One region of the Faecalicoccus sp. LCP19S3_E2 genome, then DNA from elsewhere that is predicted to be linked to it. Evidence: predicted binding sites of a transcription regulator. Region 1 holds the regulator's gene; the other holds the start of a gene.
What was found. Region 1 encodes HrcA, which represses chaperone genes, less so after heat shock. Its sites were predicted from a motif close to TTTTAGCACTNNNNNNNNNNNAGTGCTAAAA; they were not measured.

Region 1 (12,944 bases):
CTCTTTTTATCTTGTTGGATTTTCTTTTGAAGCAGTGCTTCGTACGCATTTTTTACTTTGGTATTCCCATTTAAATAACTCCCTGCTATCACCAGTTTGATGGAAGTATCTTCAAGGGATAAAAAAGCCTCTATCAATTCCTTGATCCCTTTTTCCGGTGAAAGTCTGCCTGTAAATAAAACAACATGTTCATTCTCTTGAATCTGAAGCTCTCTTCGCTTCTGGTTCACCAAATTTTGATCGATATCCGCACAAAACGTTGAAGTATCCACACAGTTTTTCCAAACCATCCATTTTTCATCACAAAGCGTAGGACAAGCTGTCTTTAATGATTGAAGGATATAGTCACTTACTGTGGCAATTTTTCGAAATTTTGGTAAAAGTGTTTCACATCCATATAAGTTATTTTGTTCATTATGGACGTGCCAGATGACTTTTTGATCATAAGTTTTATCATTGTGATATTTTTTAAGCACTCTTAGTAAACTGGCATGGTTTTCAATAATGACACGATCATAAGAATGATCATGTATTTCTTTGGCTGCTTTTGATATAAAATGAAGTCTTTTCAAGATATAACGATACGAGATGGTCTTCGCATGCGGTCTTAGAATTCGCACACTTTGATACAACAGCCAATCCACAATACGAATCCAGAGTGGCGTATAAATCCATTTTACTTTTGTATGTTGATATCTGTCGGCCAGGAGTTTTGCCTTTGCATCATAAGCCGATATAATTGTTAAGGCTAACATTCCCTGTTTTTCATTTTCCCGGATCAGATAGGTATCTAATGCTTCTACCGCTCCACCCAGGGAGGCTGGTACCGGCATATATCCGGAAGTAATCAGAGCTACCTGCATAATGTCACCTTCCCTGATTCTGTATCATTTCAAACAACACTTCATGCGCTTTTGAAACGCGTTGTATATCATATTGTTCATACACTTTTTTCAAACCGTTTTGTTTAAATTTCGTTTGAAGTTCTTTGTCATCCAATAGATCCAGAACACGATCACAGGCTGTTTTCGCATCTTCTTTAGGAACTAAAAATCCATTCTGTCCATTCTGTATCAACTCCGGAATCGCATCACAAAATGTGGCAACGATTGGTTTTTGACAAAGCATATACTCGGGAATGACCAAACCAAAGCCCTCCCAGCGGCTCAGCAAAACCGCAATATCGAAAAGTTCTATATAGTCATATGGATCTTGTACCCAGTCCGTGATATGTACATTCTCCAGAAAACCATGTGTCCCGGCAAAGTTTAAAAGATCTTGTTTCTGAGCGCCACTGCCAACCAATAGAAAATGAATATCCGTTCGTTTTTGCAGAAGAAGCTCTGCCATTTTCAAAAAGATATCGGCTCCTTTTTGAGGCTCCAATCTGCCAACCATTCCTACAACAATGGAAGTTTCGGGAATGTGCAAATCTTTTTTTTGAACATTTGACGGTTTTCTTTTCTGGTACGTTTGAATATCCACGCCGCTTTTGATAACATGCAGCTTTGATGCTTTACAGATATGGTGTTGTAACGCAGCTTTTTTTTCGGCTTCGGAAATGCAGACTATTTGATCGGTAAAAAATGCCATTCCTCTTTCTAACAAGACATAGACCTTTCGTTTTCGGTTTGGCACCTGCATCATAAAAGACCAGCCATGAGGGTTATACACACATAGAGATGATAAGCCAAGATTGGCCAATCGGCATAAAGCGCCTGCTTTGCTGGAATGCGCATAGATGCTGTCCGGCTGATAATACCGGATTCGTTTTCGTAACGAAACAGCGGCCTTTAGATCACGATAACCGATTGAGCGTTCCATATCCAAATATTCAAAGTGATCGGCCAGGTCTCGATATTCTTCCTGCTTATAGTCATGGGATGCGATAACAATATTTTCAAAACGATTTTTATCCAAATATTTCAGCAACATCTTAAGATATCGATCGACTCCACCGGCCGCCTGCGCCACATGCAGGATACGTATCTTCTTGACATAGGCCATGCTTATTCTCCCCGGGCAAAAACCATTACTTTGATCGTTTTTAAGATCAGCATCCAGTCCAGCAGTAAACCTCTCTGTTCTATATATTCCAGATCCATGGCCACCCATTCATCAAAGGACAAAGCGTTCTGATCAGGATATACCTGCCAAAAACAGGTCAATCCGGGCGTTACCAAAAGCCGATTTCTTTGATAGGCTGTGTACTGTTCCACCTCGGCCGGTAAAGCCGGTCTGGGCCCTACAAGGCTCATATCTCCCAACAACACATTCCAAAGTTGTGGCAACTCATCCAAATATGTACTTCGCAGAAAATATCCTACCCTAATAATACGTGGATCTCTTTTCATCTTAAAAACCGGTCCATGGCGTTCATTCTGATCGGATATCTGGTCTTTCATCTGCTCCGCACCCTTGATCATCGTCCGAAATTTATACATCACAAACGGTTTGCCGCCCTGACCGATACGCACCTGTTTATATAAAGGGCTTGCTGATGGATCATTCAAAACGATCGTAAGGCTAATCAGGACAAACAAGGGTAAAAGAAGAAGCAAAGCTGTCAAACTAAAGACAATATCCTGCACACGCTTTAAAAATAAATAGCTGGTTTTATTCTGTTTTTCGATCATAAAAATGGATGAAGACATCGGATTATCTTCTTTCAAAATCGTTCTCCTTTTGACTCTTTTATAAAATGAGTCATTTAACCTTCAAAAAATCACTTCCATGTTTTTCCTTCAAAAATCATATTTCCTTGTATACGCAACTTTTCTTTACTCACAGAATCCAGCTTTTGATAGGCCTTTTGTAAATTGGGCATACGATACCGGATATCATGCGCATCACTGGATATAGAATCTATCCAACCATTTTCCATATACTTTTTAAATATCTTTTTGTTGTGCCGACTTTTTAAAAACCAGCCGGCATTGCTTTGTATATAAGCTCCGGAGTGTATCCATTCTTTTAAAATTTCCGGATTCTCTTTGATATAGCGATATCGTTCTACATGTGCTATTAAGGGAATCCATCCTTTGGATACGGCCTCCCGAATCCATTCATTCAATCCCACCGGTTCATTCAATACAGATAATTCCACTAAAAAATACGGTGTGTTTTCAAAACAAAGCTGCTGCACTTCTTCCCATGCCATATGAGAACGAAAATATATCTCAGCACCCAGCTGTGCTTTGATTCCCAAACGATCGATACACGCCTGTATGCTTTCGAAGGATCGTTGTCGAGCCTTTAAAAATTCATGCAGATTCTGCCGGTCCACATCAAAGTGAGGTGTAAAGACAATCTGTTTCACGCCCTGTAAAGCCGACATTTCTAACATCTCATAAGCCATCTCTATCGAAGAAGCTCCATCGTCTATGCATGGAAGCATATGGCAATGCAGATCACTCAACCATTCCATCTTTTGACTTTTCTTTGCCGTAACCATATTCCTGATAGGCATAATACGATCTTCCATACGCACTTTTTTGCGAATCATAGTCATTTAAAACGGCACCCACTAAATTCGCCTGCACATCCTCCAATGCCTGTCTTGCGCGGACAAAGTTTTGTTTTGTGGAAACATTTGAGCGTGCTACTAAAACACACCCATCGACATATCGGCTTAAAATAGCTGCATCGGTCACAACACAAACCGGTGGAGTATCAATAATCACATAATCATACGATACTGAAACATTTTGTAAGAGTTGTACCATTTCTGCTGAACCCATCAATTCTGCCGGATTATCGGGAATCGTTCCACACAACAAGACATCACTTCGTATGACATCACTGAAAAAAATGGCATCATCTAAAGTACATTTCCCGGCTAAAACATCGGTCACGCCAAAATTCCGACGATTCTTTTTTAGATAAGCAGCTACACTGCTTTTTCGTAAATCACAATCCATCAAAAGTACCTTTTTTCCACTTTCAGTCAGTGAACAAACCAGGTTTAGACAAAGAGTTGTCTTTCCTTCATTGGGAGATCCGCTCGTAACCAAAATTGAATGATATCCATTTTTGGCCGCCAGGAAATCTAAGTTGGTCCGTAACGACTTATAAGCCTCCACATAGGCAAAAGGAGCTTGTTCCTGATTGACAAGTTTGATGGGGGATTTCTTCGTTTTTCTGTTTTTCAAATTCAACATTTCAATCACCTCTGTATGCTGGAATAATTCCCAGTAAAATCAGGCCATCCTGTTGAAGATCCTTTCCCTCTTTGATGCGGCTGTTCAACAAACTGTATATCAAAATAACCACAGAAGATAAAAGGAAACCTCCCAAAAACGAAAAGAAAGCATTTTTCAATCGATTGGGGGATACGGCATGCTCATTTAACGTAGCCGCCGAAACCAACTCCATGGAACCGGCTTTAACGGCTTGTACGATGACACCCGGTGCAACCTGAGTAATTTGTGTGCAAACTTTTTGTGCCACCTGCGGATCCGTTGCCAATACACTAATTTCCATGACCTGTGTGCCGTTGACCGGCTCTACACCTACAAATTTCACATCTTCCTTATAATTGTGCTCCATGCTTAAATTGGAAATCACCTGATCCATCACTGTATCACTGGTAATGATCACACTATAGGTATCGACCAGCTTTTCGGCTGAATTGATCTGATCGGATGTCACAATATCTCTTTGACCCGGATTAACGATCATCATCGCTTTGGATTCATATAGAGGTGTTATAAAAACAACAGAATATAGAAACCCCAATACAGCACAGAGTATACCGCACAGTAAGATCATGCCTGCGTGATGCCACAGAGTCATAAACAAACGACCCAGATCAATATACTCGTCTTGCTCCTGATACGTATCTTTTCTCATATTTCGATACCCTGCTTTCTAGTTTTATTTTATGACTTATATTATACTATAGTCATTAACTGTTTCATTATAGCTATTACTAATATGGCTTGACAAGTCTAATGTTCAATAGAAACGGAAAGGAATGCCCTCTATGACAAAAAAAGACAGAACACTATTTACGATCATTTCCATCTTGCTTGTACTTTGCACAGGATATCTGATGATGACGCTGATTCAACTAAAGATTTTGCCACCTCGCTTTTTGTTTTTGTTGACAGCCTTTCTCTGTACATTAGATACCTTATTGATTTTGCTTCAGCATAAAGTTCTTCAAAAAACATGGAAAAGATGGGTTTGTGCCGTATCGGCAATACTGGTTGCCATCAGCAGCGGATTTATCGGCTTTTCTATACAAAGCACGCAGGTAATGTTAGAACAAATTTCCGGTATTTCTCACAGTGCTTCTATGGTCTCTGTGATTGTCAAAGAAAGCAGCAGCTATCAGAAGATTCAAGACCTGCAGGGGCGATCGATCGGAGTATTGCGAACAATATCCCGCAACAAGACCGACCGATGTCTAGAGGCCATACGCGAATTAAAGGTCGATTTTGACGAACAAAACTATGACTCTCTGGTCAATCTTCTCCAGGCTTTTTATGCAGGGCAGGTGGAGTCTGTGATTTTGCCGGAATCCAGCCGGTCAAATGTTACAGATATGGAAGCATATGCGAATTTCAATCAAAACACACGCGTTATTTTTCAAAAAGAAGTTGACTTAAAAGATACGATGCAGTCCGATGCCGTAGATGATGTCACAAAAAATCCCTTTAATGTACTGATTACAGGAAGTGATTCCAGAACCGGTATTCAAGATACCGGAAGATCCGATGTCAATATGATTGTGACTATCAATCCAACTACACACAAAATTTTATTGACAAGTATCCCCAGAGATTATTATGTAAAAACTGTTTGTGATGCGGATGACGGCTGTCAAAATGGCGCCATGGATAAATTGACACATACCGGATTAAATGGAACCAATACAACAAAAATGACTCTTGAGAACTTATTTGGTATCAAAATCAACTATTCTTTTAAAGTCGGATTTGAAAGCGTTCAGGAAGTCGTAGATGCATTGGGTGGTATTGATGTAGATATTCCGCAGGAAGCAGCGGTTGGCAAGAATGTTCAAAATGATGGTTTTCATATCGAGGCCGGTCTGCAGCATCTCGACGGAAAAACGGCTTTACGCTTTTCCAGAGAGCGGTATGCCTATGCCAGCGGGGACAGACAGCGCACTCGTAACCAACAAATTGTGCTGATGGGCATCATCAATCAAATCAAATCACCGTCGATTCTGGTCAATTATGCTTCTTTATTAAATGCACTGGGCGATTCTTTCCAAACCAACTTATCAAAAGATGAAATCGCTGCACTGGTGCAGTTTCAACTAGATCAAAATCCCAGCTGGACTATCGAACAATTCATGGTCGATGGAACCGGAGAGCAGTTAATGTGCGCCGAATTGGGAAACACAGCTTATGTCATGGTTCCCAATCAAGAAACAGTAAAGACTGCCATTCAAAAAATAAACACAGTTCTGGATGGAAATTAAGACCATGCAAAATAAAATCCCACCTCAACAACTGAGGTGGGATTCATTCTATTTAAATGAATTTTTAAAACGTTCAAACGGGCTTTCCTTTTGCCCTTTACGTAGCTGTTCATATAAGTCACGTTCTTTACGTGTCAGCTTCCTTGGAATTTCAATCATCACTTCAACAAATTCATCACCTGTTTGACGAGAAGTTTTGACACCTTTCCCTTTCAAACGAAATTTTGTATTAGGCTGTGTTCCTTCCGGAATTTTCAACTCGACATCACCATATACGGTCGGTACCTGTACACTGGTTCCGATTGTCGCATCCAAAGCACTGATTGGTACTTTGATGTAAATATCATTTCCTTCTCGTTTAAAAGTAGAATGTGGCTGTACGATGATTTCAATATAAAGATCACCATTTGGTCCACCGTTAGATCCACGTTCTCCTTTGCCTGCGATACGAATCTGTTGACCGGTAGAAATGCCAGCCGGAATCTTTATATCCAGCTTTACACGTTTATGCTCATAGCCCTTGCCATGACATTTGTGACAAACATGCGTAACTTTTTTACCCGTTCCATGACAATCCGGACAAACAGACTGCTGCTGAATCACACCAAACATACTTCTTTGTTGTGTCATAACATAACCGCTACCATGACATGTCGGACATGTCTGTACATCTTCAGGATGTTCGGCTCCACTGCCATGACAATGCGAACATTGTTCATCCACTTCTAAAGTAATGGTTTCGGTCTTGCCAAAGATCGCATCCATAAAATCGATACGCATCTGCATATAGCGATCCTGCCCCTGACGAGGCTGATTAGCACTTCTTCGGGAGGAACCTCCAAAGCCAAATCCGGAGCCTCCAAAGAAAGAACCGAAAATATCATTCAAGTCCCCGAAGTCACTGAATCCACCCTGGAATCCGCCCTGACCAAAGGCACCGTCCATACCGGCATGTCCAAACTGATCATAACGGGCACGTTTATCTTTATCGCTAAGGACCTCGTAGGCTTCATTGATCTCTTTAAATTTATCTTCAGCCCCTGGATCCTTATTTACATCCGGGTGATACTTCATGGCCAACTTTCGGTAGGCTTTCTTGATCTGATCCTCTGTGGCATCTTTGGCAACGCCCAGTACTTCATAATAGTCTCTTTTTTCAGCCATGATTTCCCTCCTTATCTCATGATAAAGTTCTAGCAACAGCTAGAACTTTAAAAATTAGTGTTTTTCGGTAAATTCACCATCGACAACATCATCATTAGTATGCGTTGTGTTGTCTTGTCCGCCCTGGTTAGCCTGCTGCTGATACATCTGCTGACCAGCCATCTGTGCGGCCTTTTCCAAAGCTTCTAATTTATTGCGGACATCTTCCATATTATTCTCATCCAGAGATTTCTGCAAGTCATCACGCAATTTTTTCGTTTCTTCTGCCTGTTTGGCATCAATTTTGTCTTTGCCATCCTCTAACATCGCATCGATCTGTGCAATGAATCCTTCGGCACGGTTACGTAAATCGATTTCATCTTTACGTTTTTCATCTTCGGCCTTATGTTCTTCGGCTTCACGAACCATACGATCGATTTCATCATCACTTAATCCGCTGGAGTTCTGGATCGTGATAGACTGTTCTTTTCCGGTTCCCTTATCTTTAGCGCTGACATGAACGATACCGTTGGCATCGATATCAAAGGTAACTTCAATTTGAGGGACACCACGACGAGCCGGTGCGATACCTGTCAACTGGAAGTTTCCTAATTCTTTGTTATCGGCAGCCATTGGACGTTCACCCTGCAATACCTTGATATCTACAGCCGGCTGGTTATCTGCAGCTGTTGAGAAGATCTGCGATTTACTTGTTGGGATCGTTGTATTACGTGGAATCAATACAGTCATAACACCACCCATAGTTTCGATACCTAATGACAATGGTGTAACATCCAGCAACAATACGTCTTTTACATCACCAGAGATAACACCACCCTGAATGGCAGCACCCATGGCAACGGCTTCATCCGGGTTAACAGAATGGTTAGGATCTTTACCTAATGCCTTGCGTACAGCTTCCTGTACAGCCGGGATACGAGTGGATCCACCAACCAACAATACCTGGTCGATATCACTCTTAGACAATTTGGCATCACGCAATGCGTTTTCAATCGGAATCATTGTACGATCTACCAAAGATTTTGTCATTTCATCAAATTTAGCACGTGTTAATGTAGCTTCAAAGTGCAATGGACCACTGGCTCCGGCAGAGATAAATGGCAAGCTGATCTGTGTCTGCATAACACCACTTAAATCTTTCTTTGCCTTTTCAGCAGCTTCTTTTAAACGCTGTAAAGCCATTGTATCTTGTTTCAAATCAATTCCGTTTTCTTTCTTGAAAGTATCAGCCATCCAATCAACCAATACGTTATCGAAGTCATCTCCACCTAAGTGGGTATCACCGTTTGTTGATAATACTTCAAAAGTACCGTCAGCCAAATCCAGGATACTAACATCGAATGTTCCTCCACCTAAGTCGTAGATCAAAACTTTCTGTTCTTTATCTGTCTTATCAATCCCATAAGCCAAAGCAGCCGCTGTTGGTTCGTTGATAATACGTTCTACTTCCAATCCGGCGATCTTTCCGGCATCTTTAGTAGCCTGACGCTGAGCATCGTTGAAGTAAGCCGGTACAGTGATAACTGCTTTTGTGACAGGTTCTCCTAAATAATCTTCTGCATAAGATTTCAAATACTGCAGGATCATCGCACTGATTTCCTGTGGTGTGTATTGTTTTCCTTCGGCCTCTACTTTCTGGTTTGTACCCATCAAACGTTTAATGGATGAAATCGTATTTTTGTTGGTAACTGCCTGACGTTTAGCGGCATCACCGATAATACGTTCTCCGTTTTTAAATGCTACAACACTTGGTGTTGTACGATTTCCTTCCGGGTTAGGGATTACTTTTGAATCCTTACCTTCCATGACAGCCACACAGCTGTTTGTTGTACCTAAGTCAATACCAATAATTTTTGCCATAGTCGATTCCTCCTTTACTCACTTACCTTCACTAAGGCAGGTCTTAATATACGATCCTTTAACATATAACCTTTCTGCATCACTTCGATGACCATTCCCGGCTCTACACCTTCCTTGGCTTCCTGCATCAAAGCCTGCATCGTATTGTGATCAAAAGGTTGTCCCATTGCTTCAATTTCTTTGATTCCCTCATTTGTCAGCACATTGACTAACTGCTGATGAATCATTTCGAATCCTTTGACATAATTTAAAACTTCTTCATTTTCACTTTGAACCATCAAAGCTCTTTCCATACCATCCAAGATCGGAAGAAGTTCCAGTCCGGCCTGCTGGAAACGATATTTCTTTGTCATATCCGCTTCATTCTGCAGACGCTTTTTCATATTTTCTGTATCGGCATAGGCACGAGCTACATCGTTTTTAGCCTTTGCCAATTCTTCTTTCAAATTTTCGATCTCTGCTTCTAAAGGATTGACTTCTTCGACATTCGCTTCCTTGTCCGCATCATTCTGTTCTTTGATTTCCGGCTGTTCTTCCATCTTTTTTTCTTCTTTTTTCTCATTCTTTTTGCTCATCGTCATTTCCGCCTCCTTTTTGTGCAAAGACATCTTCAATCACGCTGGACATGTAATCCATCAGGGCAACCACTTTGGAATACTGCATTCGATTTGGCCCTACGACCATCAACTGCCCTTCCTCATCGTTGTTGTAATGAAATTTTGTCGTAACGACCGAACAATCTCCAATCTGCAGCAACTCATTTCGCTGATCAATCTGAATCGCCACATTATCTTCTTGATCGGTCCACTGATGAAATAAGCTGGAGCTTTCCAATACAGCCATCAGCTCTTTCAGCTTATTTAAATCGCTGAATTCCGGTTGATACAACATATTGCTTCTTCCGGAAACCTTGACCTTTTCTGTGGCAAAACGCATAAATGCTGTCACAAAGGCTTCAAACAGCACTTCGTGACGAACAACCTTGGCTGCCATCAAAGGCTCGATTTCTTTCATCTTGTCAACGACTTCACTGATAGGTGTTCCTACCAGCTGATCATTCAACAAATCCGTACATGTCTTAATATCCTGTACCGATACTTCCGTACCAAAATCAAAGACTTTATTCTCTGTATGGCCCTGATCGGTCACGATAATGCCTACTGCACTTTTTTCACTGATCGGAATCAGTTGTACATGCTGAAGCTTTTGTGAACGACTGTCCGGCCCTAAGACAATGCTCGTTAGATTGGTCATGTGACTTAAGATATCACAACTTTTTTCTACGACTTCATCCAATGAATAATGTCTTTCGGAAAATACCTGCTGCAAAGAATGTTTCACATTGGCATCCAGGTTGGTTTCCATCAGATTTTCTACATAGTACCGATATCCTTTTTGACTGGGAACACGACCGCTGGATGTATGTGTTTTTTCCAACAGGCCCACTTTTTCAAGGGCTGCCATCTCGTTACGAATCGTAGCTGATGATACCGGAAAATCCAACAGCTGCATCAAAGTCTTTGAGCCGACCGGTTCTGCACATCGTGTAAATTCATCGACGATCGTTTTAAAGATGATTTTTTGACGTTGTGTCAGTCCCATATCCAAGCCCCTTTCTAGCACTCTTGTTCTCTGTCTGCTAACAGTATATCATATTCTTTAGCAAACGCAAGGATTTAGTGCTAAAAATTCAAGAAATTTTAAATGATTTTTCTCGTTTTGGTTTGCTACAATAGAAATATGAAACAAATAGAGTTTATAAACACAACCGTTTACGGTGCTGTAACACTAAAAGATGCGACCCGTCCCGATCAAAACAACATGGCTTTGCACGTATGTAATGATGAACAAGGTGTATTATCCAATCGAAAAGAGTTGGAAAAGATCACAATTCCGCTAGAAAACTGGGCTTTGCCATGGCAAAAACATACCGATCATTTTTATCATGTTACATCAAAAGATAAAGGAAAGGGGGCCTTTGATAAATATACCAGCATCATGGATGTCGATGCCCTTTATACAACCGAGCCAAATGTATTGATCGGTGTCTTTACCGCCGATTGTGTTGGTATCTTATTGGTCGATGAAACAACGCCTTGTCTTTGTGTGATCCACTCCGGATGGAAAGGTACCGTACAACAAATCACCGCAAAAACCATAGATCACCTCATTCAAAATCAGCTTATCCATCCCAAAACTACACAGGCTTTTTTTAGTCCCAGCCTGCAGTTTGATTCGTTGGAAGTAGGTATGGAAGTCATAGAACAGATACAGAAGCTGCCTATAGATACTTCTTCATATATTCGCAGGTTATCCAACGAAAAAGCTTTATTAGACAATCAGGGAATCAATGCCCAGATGTTGATCAATGCCGGTATCGCAAAAGAAAACATTCATCTATCTTCCATCGATACGCTAACCGATATAGACAATGGATTCAGTTATCGCAGAAACAATTGTTTAAAGGAATTTCCTAAATGCGGTGAACATTTCACCTATGGCTATATAAAAGAAAAAACCTCGCATTGAGGTTTTTACGCCTTTTCAGGCAAAGGATGAATAATTTGTATCCGTATTAGGAGGATACAGATATGATTAGTGGTCCTCATGGACAAGCTCATTGTAGCTAAAACCCATAAAAAAACAATTTATCCTTGTTATTTCGATGAAACAAAATATTTAAAATCGTTTTTCAAAAAGTTTTTAAATATCAAATCTTCTGAACAAAAATTTTCTATTCTTTCAATCTTTCGCTATAATACATTTGAAAAGAGGAATGGATATGTCCAGAAAAAAAGAACTTCGTCAATCAAAGATTCGTCAGATTTTATTAGAAGAAAGCCGAGTACGCGTAATCGATCTTGCCAAAAGATTGGGAGTCACACCGGAAACCTTACGTAATGATATCAGTGAAATGGAAGCACAATCTTTACTGATTCGTGAACACGGCTATGCCCGTATTCAAAATCCGATGCAGGAAACCCCATTATTATTTCGAAATCAGGAAAATGCAGAAGCCAAAAAACGAGTCGGCATCCGTGCTTTAAACGAGATCCAGGATGGTTCGGTTGTCTTTTTAGATTCCGGAAGTACCGTTCTGCTGGGAATTCCTGCTTTGCAGGGTAAAAAAAGCTTGACCATCGTAACGAATTCTTTACCGTCAGCCCAACAATGCGCTGCCTTTAATTTCGATATTCTCTTTACCGGCGGTATGATTTATAATGCCGGATTACGCGCCTACGGAACCTTTGCCATTGAAATCATCGATCATGTACATATTGATCTTGCGATCATGGGAACTGACGGCTTTAAAGACTGTGAAGGCTTTACTTCCACCAACATCAATGAACTGGGATTTAAACGACATGTCATGAATCAAACTGAAAAGTTGATCATGGTCACAGACAGCTCCAAGTTTCATGACAAAGCCCCTTTCACATTTTGTAAATTCCGCGAATTTGATATGCTT
Region 2 (6,355 bases), on a different contig from region 1:
ACAATAAAACCTTCGGTTCCATGACAATAGCACGGGCAATGGCCACACGCTGCTGCTGACCACCGGATAATTGGCTGGGATAACTTTTTTCCTTACCTGTTAAATCCACCATCTCAATGGCTGCTTTGACTTTTTTGTCGATCTCATTTTTATCCATCTTGGCAATTTTTAGACCAAAGGCAATATTGTCCTCTACATTCATATTCTGAAATAATGAATACTGTTGAAAGACCATACCGATCCCACGCTTTTGTACCGGTGTATTCGTGATATCTTCACCATCCAGAATAATCTGACCGGAGCTGATATCTTCTAAACCTGCCAAAGAACGAAGCAGGGTGGATTTACCACAACCACTTGGTCCTAGTAGAGTGACAAGCTCTCCCTTTTCGACATCCAGATTGATATTTTTTAACACCTGATTCACGCCATCATAGCTTTTACAGATGCCTCGAAACTCAATATAAGCCATTATGCTTTCCTCCCTTTCGTTGATTTGATTGCTTTATTTTGAATCATCAATGTGAGTGTAGAAATCAACAACGTTGTGATAAATAAGATCACAATGATCGCACTCGATGTCTGACCTGATTTGGACATCGTCTGATACAGATAGATACCTGCGGTTCTAAAGGCACTGCCGGCAATCATGTTGACAACAACGAAATCCGCAAAGATCATCGTAAATGCCAACATCATTGTGGAAATAATGCCTCGCTTCATCTGTGGGATCACGATCGTAAAAAAGGCATGCAGTTTGGAGCAGCCCAAAACCTGTGCCGCTTCGATCACACAACGTACATTCAAAGCACCGATCATATTTTTCAAGCCACGGAATACATATGGCAAAATAATGATACAGTAAGCACCCACCAATAAGAAAATACGGTTCGAAAGAAAGCCCGGTTTACCCGAATACAATGAAATGATACCGGCCGCTAAGATGACCCCCTGAATCGCATACGGGATATTACAAAGGATTTCAATATATTTTTCCAGCTTTGGTACATACAAAGTGATCACATACAAAACCAATAAGATCGCAATCGTACAGATCACAACCGGCACGATAGAAATCACAATGGATCTAAGCAGGGAATTGATAAAGGCGCCATCGGAAAAAATGCCTGCATAAAAGCTCAGGGTAAATCCGGTCGGCAATATATCCATCCATTCAGTAAAGACCGAATAGAAAAACGTCAAAGCCAATGGCAAAATCAAAAAAGCTGCAACCAGAAACAAGATCAAGCCATCCCACAAATGTGTTTTTATCTTCATGCGTTTGCACCTCGTTTCTGAAATTTATTGGTGATCAAAATAGAAATGACCATCAAGATCATCATGACAAGGGCCAGAGCACAACCAAACTCTTGATTTTGTACGACTTCACCTACATATTGTTGCGAAATACGAATCGGTAAAAGCGCAATGTTGTTGCTTAAAAGAGCATAGGCCGTACCATAGGCAGCCAATGAATTGGCAAATAACACCGAGAAGGTTCCTAAAATACTTGGCAGTAAAGAAGGAATGGCCACCTTGAACCAATAGTGAAAACCGTTTCCTCCAAGAAGTCCAACCGCCTCTCTCCATTCTTTTTTCAAACCACCAAAAATCGGAAGCATCAATAAAGTAGCCATTGGAATCTGGAAGTAAATATAGGTCAAAAGCAAACCATTGATCGTATATAGATCAAAATCAGCCAGAAAACTGATGCCATAGTTTTTCCCAATCAGCGTTAAGATTCCCACATTTCCTAAAAGAATCATAAAAGCGAAAGCCAAAGGTACACCGGCAAAGTTACTGGTGATGTTTAACACACTGGTAAAGATATTACGAATCTTGGGACTGGCCGCATTGGCCGCTTTGGCCGCCAAAAACGCAATCACGATACCGGCCAGAGCCGATACCACGGAAATCCAGATACTGTTCCAGATGGACTGCTGGTAAAGTCTTGTGGAAAAGATCTTCACAAAATGTTCGACCGTAAAGCCTCCGCCTCCGGTTGGCGTAAAGCTTTTGATGACGATATTGATCAAAGGAAGGATCTCAAACAAAAATGTGATCACAAAAAACGGAACCAAAGCCAACAAATAGACTTTACTGTTCTTCTTTGTTTTTGTCATGTAAACCCACCTCCAAATCTTTCATCTTTTCGGATGTTTCTATTCCCGATACATAACATAATAAAGGAGTTATATCTAACGTAGTCAGCTGCTTCTTTGAAAAGCCTTGCCGCATACGAGAGTCTATGATATATAACGCTGTATTTCTTTGACTGTCACTGTTTCCACCATGATAGCCCTGCTCACTCATGCCATGATCGGCTGCTACGACAACGCTATATCCCTGATCTAACCACATCGGAATGTATATGGATAACAGCTTATCATTTTGAATCACAGCCTGACTGTATTCTTTCGAACCGGCACCAAACTTATGACCGGCATCATCGATACCCATCGGATGGATCAATACAAAGTCATAGGTATCCTGCTTCATAAACTGCGCAGCCATCGAATATAAGTGAGAATCCGGAAATGTATCTTCGTAGTAAAAAAAGCCTCTATCGATACAAGAGTTTGAATCTTCATGAAGCATATCTGTGTCCTTATCAAACGGCGCTGAAAGATACAATTCACTGATCCAGTAATATGCTAACACAAGGCTTTTTTTATGCGCATTTTTCAACATTTGAAACAAATGCTTTTGATTCGATAAACGAATGATCCCATTATTGGTAATACCATGCTCTAAAGCACTGACACCGGTAAAGATCATTTCATACATCGGACGAGAAGCGCTGGGAAGCTCTCCCAGCACTTCATATTTCGCCGCTTTCTGTTTTTCAACACAATGTTCCAGATACCCTAAATGTTCTCTGGCATATTGACTTTGTAATCCATCCAATAAAACAAAGACTGTTTTATTGGGCATAAGCTACTACTTCTTCCTGCCAGGAGCTGGATAGATCGGCAACAGCTTTGTCCCAAGCTTCCTGATCTTCAATAAAGCGAGCATTGGTGTATTGATCATCCGGCAACAAACTGGCCTTTACATCTTCTGGAAGCTCAACATCATCACGAATCGGACGGGCATATCCTTTAGCAAGATTGATCTGTCCTTCGTCGGACAAGATAAATTCACGCGCTACCGCAGCAGCATACGGACGCTTTGTATATTTGTTGATGATTGTACAATATCCACTCTGAATGGCTCCGTCGCTTGGAACAGATACTTCAAAGTTGGCATCCGGGTTATTTTCCATGATCTGGGAACGATATCCTAAAGAGTTGTAATCCCATAATACGGCAACTTCAATTTCTCCTTTTTCAAGGCGTGCCACACTGGTATCTCCCATGTCCAAACGTCCTTCTTCGGCCAATGTCTTAAAGAAATCGAGACCTGGTTGAATGTTGCTTTCATCACCGCCAAACGCAATGGCTGCACTTAACAGACCACTCTGTGCCTGTGTCGCAACGGAAACGTCACCAATTGTTAATGTATAATCGCCTTCCAAAACATCCTGCCAGCTCATTGGAGCTTCTTCTACAAGATTTTTATTGGTGATAAAGGTAATGGTTCCATAATAACCGATGATCCAGTCACCATCATCGTCTTTAGCCCAATCCGGAACAGAATCCCAATAGGATGTTTTATAAGGTAAAGTAACACCCTGTTCTTCGGCTACCGGACCAAAAGACTGTCCCACATCACCGATTTCTTTGGTCGCATCGTTTGCTTCATTGGCAAACAAGGCAATTTCTTCCGCACTGGACATATCTGTATCGGTATGTTTGATACCATATTTTTCTTCAATTTCTGTCCATGTTTCTCCCCAGTTTGCCCATGTATCCGGCATACCTACAGAGTTTACTTCTCCATCTTCTTTTGCCTTTTCGGCAATTTCATCAAAGCTCATCGCATTTAAATCTACTGTTTCTGTCTGCCCTTCTTCCGCACACCCAGCTAATAAAGAACAAGCTAAAGCGGCACACAAAGAGCCTCTTAAAATCTTCGAGTTCATTGTTCTCCTCCTTATTCCGACAGTATTTAGAATAAACGATAAGCATTAAATACGAATCATGACAACGTTAAAACTATGCAATATATTATTAACAATTTGTAAAATGAAAAGCTTTTGCCTACAATACAATTATGTGGAAACAAAAGCTTCGAATTTATAAAATTGAAAGAAAAGAAAGACGTTATCTTCAAAAGTATGCCAAGAAAAAGAGCCTTGGATCGAACAGAAATTCGCTCAAAAAGTTCCAAAAAAGCTACAATCGACTTTGGCATCCGCTTTTATCAAAGCCTTTGATCTGATCTTTTCCAAAGGCGTGTCCTGGATTGAAAAGACATACGATAAAGATACGTTTCAACAAACAACATGGAAACGTAATCATAAAGACACAAAAAGAATTGCCAAGCACCATGTTCTGGGCGCCGGAATCAGTGGTGTAGGTCTTGGACTTTTAGGTATAGGTTTACCGGATATCTTTTTATATACAGCACTGTTATTTCGCAATCTGTATCAGATTGCCCTGCAAAATGGCTTTTCTTATGAAACCTCTCAAGAAAAGATCTTTATTCTTCTTCTATTGCAGGGAACCTTCTGTTCCGGCGATGAGCTATTCAACGTTTATCATAAACTCAACCATCGACAGCACCTCAAGTTAGAAGAGGAAATAAAGTGTACTGCTTCCATGATGTCACATACACTTTTGGCCTTAAAGTTTGTACAGGGAATCCCTTTAGTTGGTTCTGCAACCGGTGTCTATGATGCCTTATACATGCATCGATTAAGTGAATATGCACAAATTCAATACGAAAAGCGAAGATTTTAGCATAATGTTGAACAAAAACAACATTAAAAACAAAAAAAATAAAATTTTTAGCACTTTACTATTTACAGTGCTAAAAACTTGACTATAATAATAAGTGTAATCAGGGTAAGGAACCTGATGAGGAAGAAATTTCATGAACAACGGCTGCGTAAACAACCGCCTAGGAAAAAATGGAGGCGATGTATATGAAATTCTATCCAGGTTTTAGATCATTTGATTTGTTTGATGATTTCTTTGATGATGATTTTGGTTTAACGACTTCGTCTCAATTGATGAAGACAGACATTTGCGAAAAGAACGGCAATTACGAATTAAGCATGGAAGTTCCGGGTATTAAAAAAGAAGATATTCAGTTGGAGTTAAAAGATGGTTATTTGAAGATTACCGCCAATCGTAACACCAACAATGAAGAAAAAGACAAAGATGGAAAGATCATTCGTCAGGAACGTTTTACCGGTTCTTGTTCGCGTAGTTTCTATGTTGGTGAAAACATTAAGGAAGAAGACATCAAGGCTAACTTTGACAATGGTGAATTAAAGATCACTTTCCCAAGTAATACGCCAAAACAAGTCGAGGAAAAGAAATATATTCCAATCGAATAGAAGTTTCCAGGTGCATAAGCACCTCTTTTTTTTGTTCATAAAAAATCTATAAAAATGTGATTGTAATCACATAAATATATATAATTACGTGATTGAATATTATTTATCTTTAAAATATAATAAAAGTGTGATTGTAATCACAAAATTATTAATAAAAATGTGAGGATGATAGTTATGGAACGTTTTCTCTTAAAAAAACTATTGGCTTGGAAAACATCACCCTATCGAAAGCCACTGATCGTAAAAGGGGTTCGTCAAGTTGGTAAAACATGGATCTTAAAAGAATTTGGTCGCCTTTATTATGATAATGTTGCTTATTTTAACTTTGATGAGAATGAAGAATATAAACAATTCTTTGATACTACAAAAAATGTAAACCGCATCTTACAGAATTTATCCATGGCCAGCTCTCAGACAATATCATCAGAAAAAACATTGATTATTTTTGATGAAGTCCAAGATTGTCCCAATGTGATTAACTCCATGAAATATTTTTGCGAAAATGCACCGGAGTATCACATTGCCTGTGCCGGTTCCTTATTAGGAATCGCATTAGCCAAACCCTCTTCTTTTCCTGTAGGCAAGGTCAATTTCATGCAGGTTGATCCTATGACTTTCGAAGAGTTTTTAATTGCGAATGGTGACTCCAATTTATCTGAATACATACAAACGATCGATACGATTGAACCCATACCAGATGCCTTTTTTAACCCTCTTTATGAAAAGTTAAAAATGTACTATGTCACAGGTGGAATGCCTGAACCAGTACGGATATGGACGGAAGCACGGGATGTGAATGTGATGCAGGAAACTTTATCCAATATTATCGAGGCCTATGAGCGTGATTTTGCCAAGCATCCCAACGTTAATGAATTTCCAAAAATTTCTATGATTTGGAATTCTATTCCT

Region 2: a site for HrcA is predicted at 4,890-4,920, ahead of ACTQX6_RS09245 (Hsp20/alpha crystallin family protein). Genes of this name have one in related genera too.

The regions. Positions count from the first base shown of each region.
Region 1 covers NZ_JBQKEP010000001.1:95,440-108,383, forward strand. The annotation lists gene ACTQX6_RS00545 (glycosyltransferase family 4 protein) at 1-863, opposite strand, end outside; gene ACTQX6_RS00550 (glycosyltransferase family 4 protein) at 868-2,007, opposite strand; gene ACTQX6_RS00555 (sugar transferase) at 2,010-2,672, opposite strand; gene ACTQX6_RS00560 (tyrosine-protein phosphatase) at 2,726-3,505, opposite strand; gene ACTQX6_RS00565 (CpsD/CapB family tyrosine-protein kinase) at 3,411-4,160, opposite strand; gene ACTQX6_RS00570 (YveK family protein) at 4,162-4,851, opposite strand; gene ACTQX6_RS00575 (LCP family protein) at 4,985-6,451, shown strand; gene dnaJ (molecular chaperone DnaJ) at 6,500-7,615, opposite strand; gene dnaK (molecular chaperone DnaK) at 7,670-9,475, opposite strand; gene grpE (nucleotide exchange factor GrpE) at 9,490-10,056, opposite strand; gene hrcA (heat-inducible transcriptional repressor HrcA) at 10,034-11,077, opposite strand; gene ACTQX6_RS00600 (polyphenol oxidase family protein) at 11,216-12,004, shown strand; gene ACTQX6_RS00605 (DeoR/GlpR family DNA-binding transcription regulator) at 12,258-12,944, shown strand, end outside.
Region 2 covers NZ_JBQKEP010000010.1:9,073-15,427, reverse strand. The annotation lists gene ACTQX6_RS09275 (ABC transporter ATP-binding protein) at 1-472, opposite strand, end outside; gene ACTQX6_RS09270 (ABC transporter permease) at 472-1,278, opposite strand; gene ACTQX6_RS09265 (ABC transporter permease) at 1,275-2,123, opposite strand; gene ACTQX6_RS09260 (alkaline phosphatase family protein) at 2,098-2,934, opposite strand; gene ACTQX6_RS09255 (ABC transporter substrate-binding protein) at 2,924-4,024, opposite strand; partial or broken gene ACTQX6_RS09250 (EcsC family protein) at 4,212-4,844, shown strand; gene ACTQX6_RS09245 (Hsp20/alpha crystallin family protein) at 5,030-5,446, shown strand; gene ACTQX6_RS09240 (ATP-binding protein) at 5,621-6,355, shown strand, end outside.